Regions from separate parts of the Allobosea sp. 05T433 genome, predicted to be linked through region 3. Evidence: riboswitches for the same ligand, from Rfam matches in the RefSeq annotation. Region 3 holds a riboswitch; each other region holds the start of a gene.
The links. A riboswitch is a leader RNA that binds a small molecule or an ion and turns the genes downstream of it on or off. The one in region 3 is predicted to bind cobalamin.
Positions count from the first base shown of each region.

Region 1: it holds a riboswitch for cobalamin, as region 3 does, so the genes downstream of both, AC1DGP_RS12460 (TonB-dependent receptor plug domain-containing protein) here and metE (5-methyltetrahydropteroyltriglutamate--homocysteine S-methyltransferase) in region 3, are expected to answer to the same signal.
Region 2: it holds a riboswitch for cobalamin, as region 3 does, so the genes downstream of both, AC1DGP_RS25980 (CbtB domain-containing protein) here and metE (5-methyltetrahydropteroyltriglutamate--homocysteine S-methyltransferase) in region 3, are expected to answer to the same signal.

Region 1 is NZ_JBFTKS010000007.1:241,151-245,438, reverse strand. Features, by position in the region: gene AC1DGP_RS12470 (heavy metal translocating P-type ATPase) at 1-2,077, shown strand, start outside; gene ccoS (cbb3-type cytochrome oxidase assembly protein CcoS) at 2,074-2,250, shown strand; cobalamin riboswitch at 2,268-2,468, shown strand; gene AC1DGP_RS12460 (TonB-dependent receptor plug domain-containing protein) at 2,589-4,288, shown strand, end outside.
Region 2 is NZ_JBFTKS010000023.1:77,811-82,098, forward strand. Features, by position in the region: gene cobW (cobalamin biosynthesis protein CobW) at 1-392, opposite strand, end outside; gene AC1DGP_RS25970 (DUF1636 family protein) at 397-786, opposite strand; gene AC1DGP_RS25975 (CbtA family protein) at 836-1,576, opposite strand; gene AC1DGP_RS25980 (CbtB domain-containing protein) at 1,589-1,819, opposite strand; cobalamin riboswitch at 1,807-1,989, opposite strand; gene cobU (bifunctional adenosylcobinamide kinase/adenosylcobinamide-phosphate guanylyltransferase) at 2,130-2,654, shown strand; gene cobO (cob(I)yrinic acid a,c-diamide adenosyltransferase) at 2,668-3,279, shown strand; gene cbiB (adenosylcobinamide-phosphate synthase CbiB) at 3,383-4,288, opposite strand, start outside.
Region 3 is NZ_JBFTKS010000013.1:27,048-31,335, reverse strand. Features, by position in the region: gene AC1DGP_RS18615 (TonB-dependent hemoglobin/transferrin/lactoferrin family receptor) at 1-1,511, opposite strand, end outside; cobalamin riboswitch at 1,807-2,031, shown strand; gene metE (5-methyltetrahydropteroyltriglutamate--homocysteine S-methyltransferase) at 2,141-4,288, shown strand, end outside.

The DNA of each region.
Region 1 (4,288 bases), on a different contig from region 3:
GACCGGTATCCTCAGCGCCCGGGTCAATCTCGCGCTGAAGCGCGTCACGGTGGAATGGACGGAAGGCGTACTGCGCCCAGAGGCCGTGATCGAGCGCCTCTCCCGGCTCGGCTTCAAGGCCTACCCTTTCCTGCCCGCCTCCGGCCGTGAGGACGACACAAGCGAGGAAAGGCGGCTGCTGCGCTATCTCGGCGTCGCCGGCTTCGCCTCGATGAACATCATGCTGCTCTCCGTCTCGGTCTGGTCGGGCAATAGCAGCGACATCAATCCGGTCACGCGCGACTTCTTTCACTGGCTCTCGGCGCTGATTGCCCTGCCAACCGCCGCCTATGCCGGCCGCCCCTTCTTCGAGAGTGCGCTCCGGGCTCTGCGCGCCCGCGCCGTCAACATGGACGTGCCGATCACGCTCGGCATCGTGCTCGCGCTCGGCATGTCGGTGGTGGTGACCTGGAACCACGCCGAGCATGCCTATTTCGACGGCGCGGTGATGCTGATCTTCTTCCTGCTGATCGGGCGCTATCTCGACCAGCTGATGCGCCGCCGCACGCGCGACCTCGCTGGCAATCTTGCCGCGTTGAAGGCCGAAACCGCGACCCGGCTGATGCCGAATGGCGAGGCGATGGTGACGCCGATCGCGGCCATCGTGCCCGGCGACCGCGTCCTGATCCAGCCGGGCGAGCGCGTCAGTGTCGATGGCATCATCGAGACCGGCTCCTCCGAAATCGACCAGAGCCTCGTCACCGGTGAAACCCTGCCGCATGCCGTCATGGCCGGCGCGCAGGTCTATGCCGGCACCGTGAACCTCTCCGGGGCCCTGACCGTCAAGGTCGAAGCCGCAGCCAGCGGCACCCTGCTCGACGAGATCGATGCCCTGATGGCGCGCGCGGTCGAAAGCCGCTCCCGCTATGTCAAGCTTTCCGATCGGGCGGCAAGGGTCTACGCCCCTCTCGTCCACGCCACGGCGCTCGCGACCCTGCTGGGCTGGATGGCCTTCGGCCTGCCCTGGCCCGAAGCACTGATCATCGCCATCACCGTCCTGATCATCACCTGCCCCTGCGCGCTGGGGCTGGCGATTCCGGCCGTGCAGGTCGTTGCTGCGTCTGCCCTGTTCAAGCGCAAGGTCATGCTGAAACAGGGCGATGCGCTGGAGCGCCTGGCCGAAGCCGATGTCGCTGTCTTCGACAAGACCGGCACCCTCACCCTGCCGGACCCCGATCTGGTCAATGGCGCTGAGATCGATACCGCAACCTTGCAGGCGGCGGGCAGGCTGGCAGCCGCGAGCCGCCACCCTCTCGCCCGCGCCATCGCCCGTGCCGCCGGCCATCCTGCTCCTGCGAGCGATGTCAGCGAAAATCACGGCGCAGGCCTGAGCGCGATTGTGGATGGGATCGAGACCCGTCTCGGCAGCGTCGCTTATTGCGAGGCCGGGGCGGAAGCCGCCATCGTCGCCGCGCGCCATCCCTCAGCCTCCCTGATCGCCTGGCGCCATGGCACTGAATGCGCCATCTTCGCGGTCGATCAGAAGATCCGGCCGGAGGCGCGCGACTGTATCGCCGCGCTACGCGGTCTCGGCCTCGAGATCCGCATTCTCTCCGGCGACCGAAGCGAAGCTGTCGCGCCGGTCGCCTCGGCCCTCGGTATCACGGAGGCCGAAGCCGGCCTGCGTCCCGACGAGAAGCTCAAGGCGCTCGACCGGCTCAGCGCCAAGGGGCGCAAGGTGCTGATGATCGGCGACGGGCTCAACGACGCTCCGGCCCTTGCCAAGGCCCATGTTTCGATCTCGCCGATCAGCGCGACCGACCTGGCGCAGGCCTCGGCCGACATTGTCTTCATCGGCGACAGCTTGATGCCGGTCGCCGACAGCCTGCGCATCGCCCGCAGGGCGCGCAACCTCATGCTGGAAAACCTCTGGTTTGCGGTGCTGTACAATGCCGTCGCGGTGCCGATTGCCGTCGCGGGCTTCGCGACGCCGCTCGTCGCAGCCGTCGCGATGTCGGGCTCGTCACTGGTGGTCACGCTCAACGCGCTGCGCGCGGGACGCGGCCTGCCGCGGCAGAATACGGGAGTGGCGTCATGAATATCCTGGTGATCCTGTTCCCCCTGGCACTCGGTCTCGGACTGCTGGGGTTGGCGGCCTTCTTCTGGTGCATGCGCACCGGCCAGTTCAGCGATCTCGAGGGACCGAGCTGGCGCATTTTGAGGGATGACGACCTGCGTTCGCCTGGGGACACCCGCACCAACGATCATTGACGCAGCGGCCGTTCCGGCCTTACCTCGCCAGCGACGGTTCCCTTAGGGGATCAAAAGGGAATGCGGTGCGGATGGTTCGCCATTCAATGCCGTGGCTGCCCCCGCAACTGTAAGCGGCGAGCCTTTCGCCACACGCCACTGGGGCCCTCGGACCTGGGAAGGCGGCGACAAGGCACCGACCCGCGAGCCAGGAGACCTGCCGTCAGCCGTGGTCACACGCGAACACGTTCGGACGGGGTGTTTCGATCGCTTGTTGAACTGCACGCTGGCTAAGGGCAGCGGACGGGGCCTCGCGTTCGCGGTGACGTGCCACAGACGTCAACGCCCGAGGTTCCATCGTGATCCGTCCTCCCAAGGTTGCCCGGCGCAGCCGGCTGCTCATCACCCTGTCGCTCCTTGTCTCCGCCGGCTCCCTCCCCGCCAACCAGGCATCCGCCCAGTCAGCCACCGAATCGATTGCCCTCGACGAAATCGTCGTCAGCGCGACGACGCGACCCACGCCAGCGCGCGAGATCGCCAATTCCGTGACCGTCATCACTGCCGGTGATATCGAGCGCGAGCAGCGCCGGACCCTGCCGCAGGCGCTCGCCGCCGTTCCCGGCCTCAATATCGTGCAGACCGGCGGGCCGGGCGGGCTGACCTCGGTCTTCATCCGCGGCACCAACTCCAACCACGTCAAGGTATTGATCGACGGCATCGAGGCCAACGACCCGTCGACCCCGAACCGCTCCTTCGATTTCGGCTCGATGCTGACCGACGACATCGAGCGCATCGAAGTGCTACGCGGACCGCAAAGCGGCCTCTACGGCGCCAACGCGCTGGGCGGCGTCATCTCGATCACCACCAAGCGTGGCGAGGGTCCGCCGAAGCTCACGGCCCGAGCCGAGGCCGGCTCATACGGCACCTTCAACCAGTCGGTCGGCCTCAGCGGCGGCGATGACCGCTTCAACTACGCCCTCAGCATCGCCCATTTCAAATCGGATTCGACCCCGGTGACGCCTCCCGGGCTCGTGCCGTCGGGGCGCCGCGTCAACCCGAATTCCTACGACAATTGGACCTATTCGGCCCGGTTCGGCGTCGCGCTGTCCGATACGCTGTCGCTGAACTGGGTCGGCCGCTACACTGACGGCTACCTGCTCTTCACCGGCGATTCCGGCTTTCCGAGCACGCCCAGCAGCTTCCGCAGCAGCCAGGACTACAAGCAGGCCTTCACCCGCGGAGAGGTCGTCTGGGATCCGCTTGGTGGGCGCTTCGTCAATCGCTTCGGCCTGTCCTACAGCAATCAGGACCGCACCGGCCGCACGCCGAATGCGATTGGTATCCTCGGCCTGCCGACGGAGAATCTCGGCGAGCGCACCAAGGTCGACTGGCGCGGCGACCTTGAGCTGATGAAGGGGCAGACCCTGGTGATGGGTCTGCAATACGAGCGCGAACGGCTGGAAACCCGCGCGCTCACGGCATCCAACGGCAATACGGGCGCCTTTGCCGAACTCCAGTCGAATTTCGGCGACCGGCTCTTCATGGTCTCGAACATCCGCTACGACGATGACGAGACCTTTGGCGGCCACACGACCTACCGCTTCGCGCCAGCCTATATCGTGCCGGAAATCGAAACCAAGCTGAAGGGGAGCTATGGCACGGGGTTCAAGGCCCCGACCCTGAGCGAGCGTTTCAGCGATTCTCGCCCGGCCTTCAACTTCTTCGGCAATCCCAACCTGAAGCCGGAAGAAAGCCGCGGCTGGGATCTTGGCTTCGAGCAGCCTCTCCTCGATGACAAGGTCCGGTTCGGCGCCACCTATTTCCACAACGACATCGAGAACCTGATCGTCACCAACGTGGCGCGGAACTCCTATGCCAATATCGGCAAGGCCACGACCAAGGGGGTGGAGGCCTTTACCGCGCTCGAAATCTCGCCGCAGTTCAAGGTGCGGGCCGACTACACCTTCACCATCGCCAAGGACGACATCGCCCGGCAGGAACTGCTGCGCCGTCCCCGTCACAAGGCCAGCGTGACGGCGAGCTGGACCCCGGTTGACAA
Region 2 (4,288 bases), on a different contig from region 3:
GTGACACGTGACCGAATGGCCGGCCAATTGAACGCGTTGACCAGCGGCTTCGGCAGGGCAAGCCCCGAGGTCTCGATCAGGATGTGTTCCGGCGGGTTCGGCCGGTCGAGCAGCTTTTCCAGCGCTGGCACGAAGTCGTCGGCGACGGTGCAGCAGATGCAGCCATTCGGCAGCTCGACGATGTCCTCCGCGGTGCAGCCGGAAATGCCGCAGCCGTCGATGAAGGAACCGTCGAAGCCGAGATCGCCGAACTCATTGACCAGCACGGCGATGCGCTTGCCCCCTGCATTCTCCAGCAGGTGCCGCACCAGTGTGGTCTTTCCGGCCCCGAGGAAGCCGGTGATGATCGTGCAGGGGATCTTGCCCAGCGAGCGGGCTTGGGGAGCGTTCATGATCTCATCCTTGTTGGCGCGCCGGGAGAGGCGGTACGCGCGCGACCACGCCCTTGCGGAACGAAGCGGGTCTTTCTTTCCAGGGAACGATACCGTTTGCGCTGGCTGCAAAGCTTGCAGCTGCGTCAACGATTTCGGCGATATGGGTGTCTGCGTCGAGATCGCCGATCAGATAGGTCCATTTGCCGTCGGCCGCCAAGGCGACGGTGCAGGGGCGATTGCAGACCGCGAGGCAGTCGACGGGTTCGACCGGAAGCGTCCCGCCGTCGCGCGCGATGCGTTCGCGCAGCGCCTCGGCAAAACCCAGTCCGGGCTGGTCGTAACCCTCCGGCAGGTCCGCCCGCGCGCGCCGGCAGGCGACGCAGACGAAAATGGTGACATCGCCTTCGGGCATAGGCCGGTTCCTTTGCTTCCGGCGCGATCCCGGGGGATCGCGCTCAGCGTCAGGCCTTGGCCGGGGCTGCGGCACGGCGCGTCGCCCAGGGCCAGAGCACGCCGACGGCAAAGCCGGTAGCGAGCCAGAGGGCAGCCTGGAGCGCGAGCGAGAGCGCGGCGAAATGCGCTGCGATTTCGGCCGGGACCTTGCTCTCCGGGGCGGCGGGATGTGGTGCGCCGATCAGATGCGGGACGAGCATGGCAAGCACGGCAAGTGCCCGCAGCCAGCTCGCCTCCGTCCGCAGGAAGACCCAGAGGCCGCCGGCGGTGACGAGCGCGGTGGCGATCCACCAGGTCTGGCGGTGGAGCAGTTCGGCTGACGCGCTGCCGGGCAATTCCGGTGCGAGCCCGGTCGCCGGCACGAGGCCGAAGGCCAGGAAGCCGCAAGCCGCCCAGATCAGTGCGGTCCGTTCAGTGATGGCATCGCCCGCTGCGATCATGCCGCCGAGCAGCAGGGCGGCAAAGCCGATCGCGGTCGCAATGGTGACGATGGTGGTGAAGGCCGTGCGCTGCAAGCCGTCCTGTGGCTTCCACTCGGCGTGGTCGGCTGCGTCGGCGCCGCCATGGGCAAGGACGATCCTGGCATCGCCGGTGAAGCTGGCGTGCTGAAGCTCGGCTGCGCGCAACGCCGTCTCAAAGGTTTCCGCCTTGAGGATCAGCGGCGTGGTGGTGACATGCTGGAGTGCTGCGACCAGGAGCCCAGCAAGAAGCCCGGCCAGAAGACTGACCGTGAGAACACGATTGACCATGTTGCCTTTCCCTCAGTGGCAGGGAAAGGCGAGGGTGTGGCGCGTGTCGTGGGCTGCGTTGTGAACGCTGGTCGAATGGGCGAAGCCGACGGTGAAGATCAGGGCTGCGCCGAGTGCCAGGGCAGCTGCGACAGCCTTGACGCGCTCGGATGCGCTGGCCTGGGTGGTGATCGAAGCCGTATTCGTCGTCATCTCGGTCTCCTTGGCCACCCCGCCGGCAGCCCGCTGGATTGCATCACTCATCGACGGCAGGTCTCCTGGCTCGCGGGTCCGGATCTCTCGCCGCCTTCCCGGGACAATCCCAGTGGCCGATGGCGCGAAACTCGCCGCTTACAGTTGCGGGGGCAGCCGCGGTATCGCACCGCGTTCCCTTTTCACCTCCTTGCAGAGGCACCGTCGGGGATGATCATTAGCCATCTGCACGGTGCTGTGCAATGCAGCGATCGTGATTGCGAGCGCAGTGAAGCGATGTGATCTCTGATGGCCTGTCCCGGCTTGTTTCGCTTCGCTCGCCAGGTCCGTTCCTTAGGCTGATCTTCCCTGGGTTGAGATTTTGGCAGTGGCAGCGATCCTTTCCCCTCTTACCCTCGTTCTGGGCGGCGCCCGCTCCGGCAAGAGCCGCCATGCCGAGGCCCTGATCGAGATGGTGCCGGCGCCCTGGATCTATCTCGCCACGGCGCAGGCCTATGACGATGAGATGCGCGCCCGGATTGCCGAGCACCGCGCCCGCCGGTCGCAGGATTGGATGACCATCGATGCGCCGCTGGCCCTGGCGCAGGCGATCCGCGCGGTTCCCGCGGGGCAACCTGCCCTGGTGGACTGCCTGACGCTCTGGCTGACCAACGTGATACTGGCAGAGCAGGATGTGGCGGCTGCAAGCCGGGAACTGGTCGAGGCCTGCGTTTCGGCACGTGGCCCGGTGGTCCTGGTTTCCAACGAGGTCGGGCTCGGTATCGTGCCCGAGAATGCGCTCGCCCGACGGTTCCGCGACGAGGCGGGGCGGTTGCACCAGATGCTTGCGGCGCGGGCCGACCGGGTGATCTTCATGGTCGCCGGTCTGCCGATGCAGGTGAAATGAGCAGGAGGTTCCGATGACGATCGATGCTGACGAGGCCGCCCGCCACAAGGCCAAGATGGAAAAGCGCAAGGCGGTGCAGGATGCCGAGGTCGCCGCCAAGACGATCGAAAAGGGACTCCTGATCGTCAATACGGGGCCAGGCAAGGGCAAGTCGACCGCCGCCTTCGGATTGATCCTGCGGGCTCTCGGCCATGACTGGCGCGTCGGGGTGGTGCAGTTCATCAAGGGCGCCTGGGCGACAGGTGAACGCAAGGCGCTCGACGCCTTCGGCGATCGCATCGTCTGGCACACGATGGGCGAAGGCTTCACCTGGGAAACGCAGGACAAGGCCCGCGACATCGCTGCCGCCGGGCGCGCCTTCGCCAAGGCCAAGGCGTTGATGGACGATCCGGAGATACGCCTGCTCGTGCTCGACGAACTCAATATCGCGCTGCGCTACGACTATCTGCCGCTGGCGGAGGTGGTCGAGACATTGGCGAGCCGGCGCCCTGATCTGCACATCGTCGTCACCGGCCGCAATGCCAAGCCCGAGTTGATCGCCGTCGCAGACCTCGTCACCGAGATGACGGTGGTCAAGCATCACTTCGCGGCGGGCGTGAAGGCACAGGCCGGGATCGAGTTCTGAGGCCAGGGCATCGACCCGAAACGTGGATCGCAGCTTTCGGGAAAGTCGAAGCAAACACAGAAGGTGAGATCGTCGTTCCCGATGCGATGCCCGGTCCGATGAACTAGAGGGCGAGCGCGGTGACGGCCCCCGCAACGGCGAGCCCCCACAGCAGCAGACACGCCCTCCGATAGAGAGCGAGCGCCCGCCGGATATCCGCCGCTTCCGCTTCGGCCCGGCCGTCCCCCATCCACCCGTCGTCGACCCTGACATCGCCATAGACGCGCGGGCCCGCCAGCRGGAGGCCGAGCGCACCTGCCATCGCGGCTTCCGGCCAACCGGCATTGGGCGAACGATGATGGCGGGCATCGCGTCGGACAGCTCGCCACGCATTGGCGGGGTCTGACGTTTTGTCGAGTGCGGCGGCTGCGGTCAGCAGCAGCGCGGTGAGGCGAGAGGCGGGAAGGTTGACGAGGTCGTCGAGACGCGCCGCCGCCCAGCCGAAGGCGAGGTGGCGCGGTGTCTTGTGGCCGATCATCGAATCGGCGGTATTGATCGCCTTGTAGAGCGCGCCGCCCGGCAGGCCGCCGACGCCGAGCCAGAAAGCCGGAGCGACGATCCCGTCCGAGAAATTCTCGGCAAGGCTTTCGATTGCGGCGCGGGAAACTCCGGCTTCGTCGAGGGTTTCGGGGTTGCGGCCGACAATCATCGAAACGGCGATGCGTCCGCCTTTGAGCCCGTCCCGCTCCAGTCCTTCGGCGACCCGTGCGACATGCTCGTGCAGGCTGCGCTGTGCGATGAGGCTGGAGGCGACGAGCGCGAGGGGCAGCCAGCCCAGCGGGCCGAGGCCGCGGCAGAGCAGGGTCAGCCCCCATGAGATGGCGAATGTGGCGGCAAGCAGCAGCGCGAGGGCGAGGCCGCCGGCCGCCTTGCGCACGATGAAGGAGGCGCGCTCGCGATTGAGCATCCGGTCGAGCCGGGAGATCAGCGCACCGATCCAGGTGACGGGATGGCCGATCAGCGCATACAA
Region 3 (4,288 bases):
TAGGTCTCGTCGAGCTTGAAGATCGTGCCGACCTGCGGGATCAGCTTATGCGAGTCGATCTCGCGCGGAGCCTTGCCCGGCACGATGACGTAGCCTGGCCCAATGCTCGGGTCGATCTTGTAATTGGCGTAACGGACGCCCGGCGTGATCGTCCAGCGACCGTTTAGCAATTCGATTTCGTCCTGCAGATAGAAATCGTAGCGCGTCGTCGTCGCGTTGGCGAAGTTGAAGCCGCCTGCAATCGTCGTGGTGGTGACGCCGGTCGACATGTTCCGGACGTCGTCGCGACGCTCATAATCGGTCTTGGTGACGTCGCCCTGGAACCCGTAGGTCAGCCTGTGGAAGCTCGAGCCGAGCGCGAAGCTCGACTTGGCCTGGATGTCGAGCTGGGAGAATTGTTCGGAATAGTCGAGGAAGCCGCGGGTGAAACGCTGCTGGTTGTTGGTCTGCGTCTGGTAGCGATTATTGGTGACCTCACGCTTCTGTGGCGAGAACGATGCCTGCCAGCGGATCGAGTCGAGGAAGCTCGTGCCGACATCCCATTGATGCTCGAAGGCGATGCGCTGGCGTGACTTCACTTCATCTCGGATATAGGGTCCGTTGCGGAGACCAGACGCCAAGACATTGTAGTCCCAGAGCTGATTTACCTTTGAGCTGTTGTCGAAATACTCTCCGGTCAGCTTGAACGTATGGTCTGTCGTCGGCGAGAAGACGATCTTGCCGAAGGCGTTCCAAACCGTGCTGTCGAGCGGGTTCAGCGTGTCGCAGCCGAGATAGCGCAGGCTCGGCACGGGGCAGCCCCAGCGGCCGCCATCGGCCCGGGCACGGCTGAGTTTGGCCTCCTCCGCCGTCTTCTGGCTCAGGCCGACAATGGCCTCGAGGGCAGGGGTGAGCCTGAAGGCCGCAATGCCGGTCTTGGTGAAGGAGCGGTCGAAACTGTCATACCCGGCATCGAGACGTACGGCATACGGCTTGTCCTTGCCTTTCAGCAGGTCCTGGGGATCGAGCGTACGATAGGCGACGATGCCGCCCAGAGCATCGGCGCCCCAGAGCACGGAGCCCGGGCCACGCACGATCTCGACGCTCTTCAGGAAGGGCATCTCGACAAAGTTGCGATTGCCATCAGTGATGCGCTCGATCACACGCGATCCATCGACCTGCATCTGGACGCGGTTGCCGCCGACCCCCCGGATCGTGAAGCCATCGAGGTTGCCGAACGGGTCGGTGCCGCTGGTGAGGCGGTTGACGCTGACACCCGGCTGGTAGCGGACGAGGTCCTGCATGTCGCGCGTCATGCGCTCGTCGAGTTCCTGCCGTGAGATAACGTTCACGACGCCGGGAACATCGAGAACCTGCTTTTCACCGCGTGTCGCCGTGACCGTAATCTGGTCGAGCGTGAACGCCGGTGACGCACTGCCGCCATCTGCGATCGCTTGAGAGTAACAAATCGTGCTTTGAAGGATTGTAAAAAGGAAAGTGGCTGAAAAATATAGTTTTGATTTGTTCTTCATTGGAAGACCCCAGTCCATTTGCGGGTGGATGTAGTCCGCTGGTACTAGGATTCGCAATTGTAAATTTGACACAGTGTTTTCTGATGTATTTTTGTAGTGAAGTACATGCAATCTATAATAGATATAGATTCTAATTATTCTACTTTAGCAATTGCGCGGGGAACTGCTTGCCCCGCATCGCCTGCGCGCGACCAGGGTACACCCCGCCGTCGGGGGCAGCGTCAGTCGGCGCAGATAGCGACATGGAGACATAAAGATGTCTTTATATTCCCATTGACTGCGGCGAGCATTTGGACCTAGGTTGGGGTGTCGTGGTTCTCTGGGTCTGTTTGCCCGGAGCTAAGAGGGAAGCCGGTGCGTCGAGGTCGCTATTGACCTGGGCAAGGCCGGCGCTGCCCCCGCAACTGTAAGCGGTGAGCCGCTGTCCAAGATGTGTCACTGAGGCCGGCAAGGTCTCGGGAAGGCCGGACAGCAGCGATGACCCGTGAGCCAGGAGACCTGCCTCGACGAACTGAACGTCCTCGGGCGGGGTGTCCCGGTGGAGCGCTTTGCGATTGCGCAGGCTCTTCGCCGGCGGAATCCTGGACGCGTCCGCTTTGGCCTTTGCTCCCAACTTCTGGGGTAAGCCTATGTCATCTTCACTTCCTGTCGCGACCCTTGGGACGCCGCGCATTGGTCCGCGCCGCGAACTCAAACTCGCTCTCGAAAGCTATTGGTCGGGCAAGTCGACCGAAAGGGACCTGCTCGACACCGCCGCCGCATTGCGCGCCGCCGACTGGGCGCGCCAGAAGGCACGCGGCGTCACCGTCATCCCGTCGAACGACTTTTCGTTCTACGATCAGGTGCTGGACATCAGCGTGATGGTCGGCGCGATTCCCGAGATCTATGGCTGGAAGGGTGGTCCGGTCGGGCTGGCGACCTATTTCGCCATGGCGCGAGGTGCGCAAAGCGAGACCGAGCCGCACACCTCCTGCGGCCATGCCCACCACGACCACGAGCATTCCCACGGCGCCCCGGCGCAGGAAATGACCAAGTGGTTCGACACCAACTACCACTACATGGTGCCCGAATTCGCGACCGGACAGCGCTTCGCACTGTCCTCGCTCAAGGCGGTCGACGAGTATCGTGAGGCCAAGTCACTCGGCTACGACACCCGCCCCGTTCTGCTTGGGCCGGTCACCTATCTGAAACTCGGCAAGAGCAAGGACGCCAGCCTCGATCCGCTCTCGCTGCTCGGCGAGTTGCTGCCGGTCTATATCGATGTGCTGCGCCGCCTTTCCGCCAATGGTGCCGAATGGGTCCAGATCGACGAGCCTTGTCTGGTGCTCGATCTCGACGAGGCCGCCCGCGACGCCCTGCGCCGGACCTATGCCACCATCGCCCATGCCTTGCCGCAGCTGAAGGTCATGCTGACGACCTATTTCGGTGGTCTCGGCGACAATCTCGACACGGCGGTCACGCTGCCTGTCGCAGGCCTTCATCTCGACCTCGTGCGCGCTCCCGCGCAGCTCGAGGAGGTGCTGGCCAAGGCACCGCGCGGGCTCGTGCTGTCGCTCGGCATGATCGATGGCCGCAACATCTGGCGGGCCAACCTGCCGGCGCTGCTCGGCCGGCTCGAGCCGGTGGTCGCCAGGCGCGGCACCGACCATGTCCAGATCGCGCCCTCCTGCTCGCTGCTGCACACGCCGATCGATCTCGATCTCGAAACCGATCTCGACTCCGACCTGAAGAGCTGGCTCGCCTTCTCCGTACAGAAGATGGGCGAACTCTCGGTGCTGGGCAAAGCCCTCGCGGGTGGCCGCGACAGCGTCAGGGATGCCCTGGACGCTTCGGCGGCCGCAGCGGCGGCCCGAAAGGCTTCGCCGAAAGTCCACGATGCCGCAGTCGCCGCTCGTGTCGCGGCGGTGACGCCCAGCATGACGGACCGCAAGAGCCCCTTCGCAGCCCGAGCGAAATTGCAGCGCGAACGCTTCAACCTGCCAGCCTTCCCGACGACAACGATCGGCTCCTTTCCGCAGACCGCCGAGGTCCGCAAGGCCCGCTCGGCTCATGCCAAGGGCCTGATCAGCGATGCCGACTATGAGCAATTCCTGCGTGAGGAGACGGAGCGCACGGTGCGCTGGCAGGAGGAGATTGGCCTCGACGTGCTCGTCCATGGCGAGTTCGAGCGCAACGACATGGTGCAGTATTTTGGCGAGCAGCTCGCCGGCTTCGCCTTCACCAAACATGGCTGGGTCCAGAGCTACGGCTCGCGCTGTGTGCGGCCGCCAATCCTGTTCGGCGACGTCTCGCGGCCGCAGCCGATGACGGTCGGCTGGTGGACCTATTCGCAGTCGCTGACGGTGAGGCCGATGAAGGGCATGCTGACCGGGCCCGTGACGATCCTGAACTGGTCTTTCGTCCGCGACGACATCCCGCGCAGTGCCTCCTGCCGCCAGATCGCGCTGGCGATCCGCGACGAGGTCATCGATTTGGAGAAGGCCGGTGCCGCGATGATCCAAATCGACGAGGCGGCGCTGCGCGAGGGGCTGCCGCTGCGCAAGAGCGAGTGGAAGGGCTATCTGGACTGGGCGGTGGGCAGCTTCAGGCTCTGTGCCTCGGGCGTCACCGACGCAACCCAGGTGCACACCCATATGTGCTACTCGGAGTTCAACGACATCATCGACGCGATCGCCGCGATGGACGCCGATGTGATCTCGATCGAGACCTCGCGGTCGAAGATGGAATTGCTCGACGCCTTCAAGACCTATCGCTACCCCAACGAGATCGGTCCCGGC